2 regions of the Prochlorococcus sp. ALOHA_ZT_50 genome follow, and region 1 is predicted to be linked to the other one. Evidence: predicted binding sites of a transcription regulator. Region 1 holds the regulator's gene; the other holds the start of a gene.
The links. The regulator NtcA, encoded in region 1, controls nitrogen genes in cyanobacteria. The targets are predictions, from matches to a motif close to GTANCNNNNGNTAC.
Positions count from the first base shown of each region.

Region 2: a site for NtcA is predicted at 1,858-1,871, ahead of MK115_RS06525 (ammonium transporter). Genes of this name have one in related genera too.

Region 1 covers NZ_JAKVCI010000044.1:401-5,307, forward strand. Annotated here, with positions in the region: partial or broken gene MK115_RS08780 (phosphoglucosamine mutase) at 1-34, opposite strand, end outside; gene MK115_RS08785 (thioredoxin domain-containing protein) at 172-717, shown strand; gene thyX (FAD-dependent thymidylate synthase) at 721-1,353, opposite strand; gene dcd (dCTP deaminase) at 1,355-1,948, opposite strand; gene MK115_RS08800 (cob(I)yrinic acid a,c-diamide adenosyltransferase) at 1,953-2,534, opposite strand; gene ntcA (global nitrogen regulator NtcA) at 2,734-3,468, shown strand; gene MK115_RS08810 (DUF3084 domain-containing protein) at 3,508-4,473, shown strand; gene MK115_RS08815 (RuvC family protein) at 4,474-4,907, shown strand, end outside; gene MK115_RS08820 (DUF3146 family protein) at 4,892-4,907, opposite strand, start outside.
Region 2 covers NZ_JAKVCI010000020.1:25,766-30,672, reverse strand. Annotated here, with positions in the region: gene murJ (murein biosynthesis integral membrane protein MurJ) at 1-963, opposite strand, end outside; gene sfsA (DNA/RNA nuclease SfsA) at 1,034-1,774, shown strand; gene MK115_RS06525 (ammonium transporter) at 1,954-3,414, shown strand; gene MK115_RS06520 (4-hydroxy-3-methylbut-2-enyl diphosphate reductase) at 3,503-4,699, shown strand; gene MK115_RS06515 (DoxX family protein) at 4,803-4,907, shown strand, end outside.

The sequences.
Region 1 (4,907 bases):
CTCTTATTCCATCAGTTCCAAAGATTGATTGCATAATTAGATTTCAGGAATCAAAGAAATTTTGATAATTATTCAGTTCTTATTTTATCAGTTGATTAAAAGCTTATAGATTTCAATTCTCTTTATTTGTTTAACTTATTTAAGATGTTTTTAGTAAGTAATTTCTTAATAGTGCAATCTGAGAGTCGAGAGCAAATTTTAAAACATTATTTTAAAACAATACTTATTTTAATCATATCTATTGTTATCATTTCACTGTTTTTGTTTAGAAATTTCTTTTTTAAATCAACTTATCTTCTAAAGAGTTTTGGAGAATTATCTGTTGACCCTGAAATAGCTTTTACAAATAATAAGCCTACATTTCTGGAATTTTATGCTGAGTGGTGTGAAGTTTGCAAAGAAATGGCTCCACAAGTTTCTGCTTTTAAAGATGAATACGAAAAAGATATTAATTTTGTTTTTTTAAATGTTGATAATCAAAAATGGGGTAATTACATCCAAAAGTTTGCAGTCAATGGGATTCCTCAAGTTAATCTTTTTGATAAAAAGGGTAATCTAATATCTACTTTTATTGGTAAACAAGATGAAATAAAAATAAGAGAATCTATTAATAATTTAGAAAAAGAAGAGAATCCCTATGAGGAAATTATTAATGCTGAATTTTCAATAATTCAAGAAAATAAAAATAATGAGGTTAATCCTCGTAGTCATGGATAATTTTTACCATTCTAAAGATTTTGATACAATCGGAAAACTTTTTTTAAAAATAGACTTGCAATTTTGGGCGATAGACTTGTGTTCTTTTTGGGTACCGTGAGCTGATCTTAAATGAATGTAATGGATCCACGATCTGCATGATCCAGACATATAGATTCTTGTTGGAGTTGCTAATGGTAAAACAAATCTCGCACATTCTTTGGCTACGCCTTCAGCAAGTAAATCTTCATATAATTCTGAAGCAGCCTGAAAATGTAAACCAATTTTTTCATTGAATCTTTTTTTTAACTCATCAGGGAGATCAGGAATTGAATTTTGCCTGTTTTTAAAATCTTGACGCCTTAACTCTGGTAAGGGAATATTACCCAATTGAGAACTATCTGCATATCTCTGTGAAAATTCCTGGAAAGTAAATGATCTATGTCTTAAAATTTGGGCAGCGATTCCTCTGTTAGTTTCTATTTGCAAGGTCATAAATGACTGTTCAAAAACACTCCAATGTTCATTTTTAATGCAATAACTCAATAATTTCGAATAGTCTTCATTTTCCTGATTTTTTGGATTACTAACTCTTGCAATGTAAGCCATTGTTTTTTCTGCATCAGGAGTTAGCGAAATTAGTTCAACTTTACTCATTTTAGATCTTTGCAAGAGTTACTTTTTCTGGTTGGTTTTGATATTTACCTCTTCTATCTTCATAGGTTGTAGAGCACGGATCACCTTCAAAAAAGAGTAGTTGGCAAATACCCTCTTCAGCATATATTCTGCAATCTGCACCTGAACTATTACTAAACTCTAAAGTTAGATGACCTTCCCACCCTGCCTCTGCGGGCGTTGTATTAACAATAATTCCAAGTCGTGCATAAGTACTTTTGCCTATACAGATTACAGTTATATTTTCTGGCACTTTCATCTTTTCTAAAGCAACTCCTAAACCATAGGAGTGAGCAGGAAGAATAAAAAAGTCTCCATCATTATCATGGTGAAGAACAGTTTTTTCTAAATTATTAGGATTAAACTTTTTGGGATTCATCACAGTACCAGGGATATGTCTGAAAATTAGGAATTCTTTTGATGAAAGTCTTAAATCATAGCCATAAGATGAACATCCGTAACTCAAAACTGGCTTTTGTTTATTGTCAGGCTCAAGATGTCTCACCAAATTTGATTGAAAGGGTTTTATCATACCTTCCGAAGCTTTTTGATTTATCCAGAGATCATTTTTTAGCATTGTTTTATGAGCGAAGTTCGGTAATTTGGTTAGCCATTAATAATAAATCTTTAGGTATATCTGTACCAGTAAGGATTACATCTCCTGATATAAATCGGTTTTCAAGTGTTGAAATCAAATCATCTTTATCGATAATTTTCATGTCAATAGCTAAAAAAATTTCATCAAGTATGATTTGGTCATTCTCTCCAGACTGTAGTTCTTTTTTACAAAAATTCCATAATTCAATAGTAGATTCATGAATAGATTTTTTTAAATTTTTATTATTTTCAATTGCTTCAGAATTATATTGATCAAAGGAATGTGATGATCTTACCCAGGTTAAATTACCGCATAGCTTTACTGCATTATCAACTCCTTGCTTGACTCCTCCCTTCATGAATTGTATTAAGAGCACTTTCCTGCCAAGAGCAGCATTTCTTAGAGAGTCTCTAATGATAGATGTGTAGCTACCTCTATATGAAGATTGATAGATTTGAATTTGTCCGTTTTGTGGAATTCTTTTTAGATTAATTTTGTTAGCAGTATTTGTTTTTACAACATCAAGATTACCTTTGGAATAAATATGAGATGAACTAATTACCATTATTTAGATTCTTTCTACATGCAGTATAATTAGAATCTATTGACGCTGCATATAGTGTAATTTTACTTAAAAAAGGGTTAAGCAATTTGAAACTGACTGAAAAAAGCTTGTTGATAAACTGATAAGAATTGAAAATTGTTACTGTTGATACAAGATATTTTAGGGTGTCTCCTTAAATTTTTTAATAGTCAAGATATTTATGATACCTGCTTCACGAGGATTCAACCGCTTTAGTTCGCAACAATCCGGACAAAGTAAAATTAACTCTGTTGGAGAACGTTTTCCAATCAATAGAACTTTAATGGAAGTTATTAAAGGTCTAGATGGTGCAAGCACAGAAATGGTTGAGAGATCTAAAACAATATTTTTCCCTGGGGACCCTGCTGAAAGGGTTTATCTTATAAGAAGAGGAGCAGTAAGACTGTCAAGAGTTTATGAGTCAGGTGAAGAAATAACTGTTGCTCTTTTAAGAGAGAATAGTCTCTTTGGTGTTTTATCTCTTCTAACAGGCCATAGATCTGATCGTTTTTATCATGCCATAGCATTCACAAGAGTTGAAATGATAACAGCACCTGCAAATTCTGTTTTAAGAGCTATAGAGGAAGATGCATCAGTAGGACTATTACTTTTACAGGGGCTTTCAAGTAGGATCCTGCAAACTGAAACAATGATAGAAACTCTTACACATAGAGATATGTCTTCTCGTTTAGTAAGTTTTTTAATGGTTCTTTGTAGAGACTTTGGAGTTGCAGGTGAAAAAGGTATTACGATAGATTTAAGGCTTTCACATCAGGCAATTGCTGAAGCTATTGGTTCTACAAGAGTAACCATTACAAGATTATTGGGAGATTTAAAGGATTCAGGGCTTCTTAATATTGAAAGAAAAAAGATCACAGTGTTCGATCCAATTGCTCTTGCAAAAAGATTTAATTGATTCATCATAAATTATGATGTACTGAGTATATGCAAAAGTGTGGCTTGGATTTTAATTGTTTTTTTAATATTACTAGGGGGATTAATTGCACCATTTGGGGATATTCTTGGAACAAAGATTGGTAAAGCAAGATTTAGTATCTTAAAATTAAGACCGAAAAAAACAGCAACTATAATAACTATTATTACTGGTGGGTTTATTAGTTCAATATCAATAGGGTTATTGATTTTAGTAAGTGAAGAATTCAGACAAAGGCTTTTTGTTGATATTCCTTTTTTGCAAAAAACTTTAGATGAAAGTAAAAAGGCTTTAATCCCTTTACAGGAAGAGCAAGAGGAACTTGAAGGTAAAATTATTCAAAAAGAAAAGGAGTTAAATCAATTAAAAAATAATATTAAAGAATTTAGGAGAGGAAATATTGTTATCAAAAGAGGGCAAACTTTATTCATTGCTGAGATTAAATCTAGCTCAAATGTAAAACTAGACTTTATAAAAATCTATAATGAAGCTGATAAATTTGTTAGGAAAATTGTTACCCCAAATAAAAAAGAAGCAAAAAATATTCTTTTGTGGAGACCTAGTGATATTACAAAAATTGAGACAATAGCTTCTAGAGGCGGCGACTGGATTTTATTAATTAAATCAGCAACAAATGTTTTAAAAGGGGATAATTATGTTTTTGTATCTCCTGATTTATTAGAGAATAAATTTATAGTCAAAAAAGGGGATGTTATTACAAGTTCAATTCTGGGAGAAAGTGATTTAAATCTTAAATCAATAAATTTAAAAATTAAATCATTGCTTAGAGAAACAAGGGATGAAATTAAGTCAAAAGGATCACAAGTTAGTGAAATTAATACAAATGGAAATTTTGTAAAAAAAATTAGAGACTTTCTTCAAGAAAATCAAAATATCAAATTTAAGTTAGAAGTAGTATCTTTGAGAGATAGTAAAACTGTAGAACCCATAGTCGTTGAAATCAATATTTTAAAGATTGCATCTTAAATGCCTAGAGTTATAACTATTGATCCTGGGAAAAGTAAATGCGGCTTAGTATTAGCTGAAATAAGTGAAAAAAAAGTTTATAAAGCGATTATTCTTAAAAGTGAATTACTAGAGAATTATGTCAGATATTTAATTGCCGCTGAGGACATATCACAAATTATTATTGGCAATGGTACTACCAGTAAAGAAATCAGAGAAAAACTATATTTTTTTAAAAAAGAAATAATAACTTTTGAGGAAAAAAATACTACCTACAGGGCTAAAGCAAGATATTTCGAACTTTTTCCAATTAGTGGTCTGAAGTTTTTAATGCCTAGAGAGGTTTTTATTCTTAATAAAAACCTTGATGCGATATCAGCTTTGATAATTTTAGAAGATTATTGCAAAATGAAGTTTACTTTGAATCAAAATATAGATTTTAAAACTTGGCTGAA
Region 2 (4,907 bases), on a different contig from region 1:
GAAACAGTACTCTATCCCAGATATCAATTTTTTTTGGAGACCTCTTTCGTCTTTTTCACTTCTCAATTTAGAGAATTTTGGAAGTAATGGCAGAATCAAGGAGTTAGATAATATGCCTAAGGGGGCTTGTATAAGAAAGTTTCCGTAAGCTAGTCCAGATGCTGCGCCTTGAAAACTTGAAGCGAAAAACATATCGATAAAAACATTAATTTGACTTAGACCTGATGAGATAGATGCTGGAATAATTAGTTTGAAAATCCTCCTCTCTTCATCTTTAAATAAATTGAAGGTTGACTCTAATCTCAAGAGACCAATTTTATTTATTTCCCAAATTTGAACAACAAACTGAATTAAAGTTCCTGTCAAAGTTGCAAATGCCAGTAATCCCGTGTAAGTAAAGAAATTAGAAGATGTATTTTCTTGGTTGAAAATCCAACTAAATAAAATAAAAAAAATAATAGTTACGCTTGTTATTGCTGGACTTATACTTGATAAAAAGAATTTTCTTTGGGAATTTAAGGCGCCAAAGCTTAAACCTATGAAGCCGGATAAAGGGATGCAAGGTGTAAGTATTTGTAATTGGTAAGTGGCAATAGATTTAGCTTCGTAACTTAAATTCGGGGCCAATAAATCAATTAATAAACTGGAATTCGAGTAAATCAATATGGCTAAAATTAATAATAATATTGAAAGTTTTATGCTTACTTGAGTTAAAACAATCCCTCCATTTTTTTTGTTAAGCGGAGTTAAAACTGCAACGACTGCGTTATGCAATGGACCATTAATACCCCCAATGATTATTAGCAAAAAACCAGGAATTATATATGCATAATTAAACGCGTCGTACGTTACACCAACCCCAAAAGCAGCAGCTATAAATATTTGTCTTATACATCCAGCTAATTTACTTAGACTAGTACCAAACGAAATTGAAAAAACATTATTTTTTAAAAATGAATGCATTTGGAATCGTCTAAATTTTTCAATAAGTTTAAGTTTCAATTATATTTGATTTTTAACTAACGACATATTTATGAATGATCGGTTAATTGATTTTGATCCATTAATTGAAGGGGTTTTAATTAAGAGGTATAAAAGGTTTCTTGCAGATATTGAATTAGAGAGTGGAGAGGTAGTAACTGCTCATTGTGCTAACACTGGCCCAATGAAGGGACTTTTGAGTGAGGGAGCAAAAGTAAGAATAAGTGTTTCCTCTTCTCCAAAAAGAAAATTACCTTTTACTTGGGAACAGATATGTGTTTTTAATGCAAAAAATGAGGAGGTTTGGGTAGGTATTAATACTCTATTTGCAAATAAGTTAATCAAAAAGGTTATTGAGAAAAATTTGCTTGACGAAATAATAGGAGAAATAGAGACAATTAAATCTGAAGTTCCTTATGGAAAAGATAAAAAAAGCAGAATTGACTTTTTTTTAACTCCAAAATCTTCAAATCCTGATAAACGTAACATTTACATAGAGGTTAAAAATACGACTTGGATTAAAGAAAATGTAGCTCTATTCCCAGATACAGTAACGAAAAGAGGCCAAAAACACCTCATAGAATTAAAGGAATTAATTCCTGAAAGTAAAAGTGTTTTAGTACTTTGTATTACAAGAAAAGACGCTTGTTTTTTTGCCCCTGGAGATGATGCAGATCCCTTATACGGCAGTCTTTTTAGAGAATCTTTAAGTGTAGGAATGATAACTATTCCATGTTCTTTTGAATTTCATAAAGATCACGTATCATGGAATGGAATTAAACCTTTAAAATAGCCAAAAAACTTGATATTTTGAAATCCAAAAAAAATAATTTTTAAATTTAACAAATAATTTTTTAAGGTGCAACTATAAAAATGGTATAAACAACTACTAGACACGGATAAGTTTTTTGAATAAATTTAAATTTGAAAGGAAACAGTAAAACTGTTTTTTTGCAGATCTAATTTTTTTTTATGACCACTGCTTTGCAAACGCCTCAAAGGCGCTCTAGGTCCAAACTTCAAGATGCAAGTCTTGTTAATGGACCTATGCTCCTTTTGAGGAGTATTCGAGGATTTAGTTCAAACCGCTCTATGTTGTGGCTTGCAACTGTTCCCCTAGCTTTGTTTGGTTTAGGTATTTTTAATCTTTCAGCTCACGCAGCTGATTTACCTGAGTTGAATGCAGCTTTTCTTGCTAACAATTTATGGCTTTTGATCGCTACTATTCTAGTGATCTTTATGAACGCCGGTTTCGCTATGGTTGAGGCAGGTATGTGCCGTTCTAAGAACGCTGTTAACATTCTTGCTAAAAACCTCTTTGTATTTGCTCTAGCTGTAACTTCTTATTGGTTTATCGGCTATTCATTAATGTACGGAGGAAGTGTTGCTGACGGATGGCTTTATTTTGGAGGCTTATTTTTTGATCCAACAGTTACTGCAGATATGGTAACTGATGCTGGATTAGTCCCAACTGTTGATTTCTTGTTCCAGTCTGCTTTTGCAGGAACTGCGGCAACTATCGTTTCCGGTCTTGTTGCTGAAAGAGTTAAATTTGGAGAATTTGTTGTTTTTGCTGTTGTATTAACTGCATTTATATATCCAATTGCTGGTAGCTGGAAATGGAATGGTGGTTGGCTTGATTCTTTAGGTTTTGTTGATTTTGCTGGTTCTTCAATTGTTCACTCAGTTGGAGCATGGGCGGGTCTTGTAGGAGCTATGCTTCTTGGACCAAGAATTGGCAAATACTCTGATGGGAAACCACAGGCTATGCCAGGACACAATATGGCTATAGCTACTCTAGGTGCATTAGTCCTATGGATAGGTTGGTACGGATTTAACCCCGGTTCTCAACTTGCTATGGATCAATGGGTTCCATATGTTGCTGTAACAACTACTTTGGCAGCAGCAGCTGGAGCTATTGGTGCAACTATTGTTTCAACATTAACTTCTGGTAAGCCTGATCTTACAATGATAATTAACGGAATCCTTGCTGGTTTGGTTAGTATCACTGCTGGTTGTGGTGATATGACTCTTGCTGGAGCCTGGTTCGCAGGACTAGTAGGCGGAATTATCGTTGTATTTTCTGTTGCAGCACTTGATGCCGCTGAGATCGATGATCCTGTAGGTGCATTCTCTGTTCACGGAGTTTGTGGTGTATGGGGTACTGTAGTTATCGGTCTTTGGGGTACAGCTGTACAAGGTGATGGAGCAGGTATGGGATTGTTCAATGGTGGAGGTATTACCCTTCTTCTAGTTCAAGCTCTTGGTGCCGCAGCTTATGCTATTTGGACACTAGTTACTTGCTGGATTGCCTGGTCTGTAATTGGAGGATTATTCGGTGGAATCCGAGTATCTGAAGAGGAAGAGACTCAAGGCTTAGATATAGGAGAGCATGGAATGGAAGCATATCCAGACTTTGCATCTGCTAAATAATCTAACTGAAAATTGATTTAAGAAACCTGACTTATGTCAGGTTTCTTTTTTTTACGAAAAATTATTTAAAACGTTGTAATATAGGAAGATGGATACTCAAGCTTTTAGAAGATCCCTTCATCATTCTGATAGATACAATAGAAGGGGTTTCGATTCTCCAACAAAAAGAGCTCAAGCGTTAGAAGAAGCTTACCAAAGTGATTTGATAAGTTCTATTAGGGATAATGGTTTTACTTACACTAAAGGCAGACTAAATATTAAGTTGGCCCAAGCCTTCGGTTTCTGTTGGGGAGTTGAAAGAGCTGTAGCAATGGCTTATGAAACTAGAAGACATTACCCAAATGAGAATATTTGGATAACAAACGAAATAATTCATAATCCCTCGGTTAATGATCATTTAAGAAAAATGAATGTAAAATTCATTTCAGCTAAAAATGGAATTAAAGATTTTTCTTTAGTTTCTAATGGGGATGTTGTTATACTTCCTGCTTTCGGAGCTACTGTTCAAGAAATGAAACTCTTGCATGAGAAAGGTTGTCATATCATTGATACAACTTGTCCATGGGTTTCTAAGGTTTGGCATACAGTTGAAAAACATAAAAAACATGTTTTCACATCTATTATTCACGGAAAATTTAAACATGAAGAGACTCTCGCTACAAGTTCATTCGCAGGTAAATATTTAGTTGTACTTGATCTAGAAGAAGCGAACTACGTATCTGAATATATTCTGGGGAGAGGTAATAGAAATGAGTTTATGAACAAATTTGCTAAAGCTTGTTCTAATGGATTTGATCCTGATAAAGATTTAGATAGAGTGGGAGTTGCAAATCAGACAACTATGCTTAAGAGCGAGACTGAGGAAATTGGAAAGGTTTTTGAAAGGACGATGTTAAAGAAATTTGGACCAGAAAACTTAAATAGTCACTTTTTAGCTTTTAATACTATTTGTGATGCAACTGAAGAAAGGCAAGATGCAATGTTCTCTTTGGTTGATGAAGACCTTGATATTTTAGTAGTTATTGGAGGCTTCAATTCTTCTAATACTACTCACCTACAAGAAATAGCAATTACTAAAAATATTTCTTCTTTTCACATTGATACGCCAGAGAGGATATCAGTTAAAGAAAACTCAATATTTCATAAACCACTAGGATCAGAATTAGAACTTAAAAATAATTTTCTACCTAGTGGAAAAATTAATGTTGGAATTACCTCAGGTGCATCCACTCCTGATAAGGTTGTTGCAGATGTTATTGAAAAGTTAATTGATATTGCTTCCTGAATTTGTTATTCATTTATAAATTTGCTTAGTTTTTTTAATTTATTAGTCAGATAATTCCAAAAGATCTACTTTATTAACTAGAATAATGAAAAATTAATGAAGTATGGAAGACAAAGCACAAACTAATCAGGTTCAAACTGCAAGTATGAATAGAACTAAAGCGCCCCAAAAAGTTGAAGTTGTAGTTGCTAATTCATCTTCAGGGTCA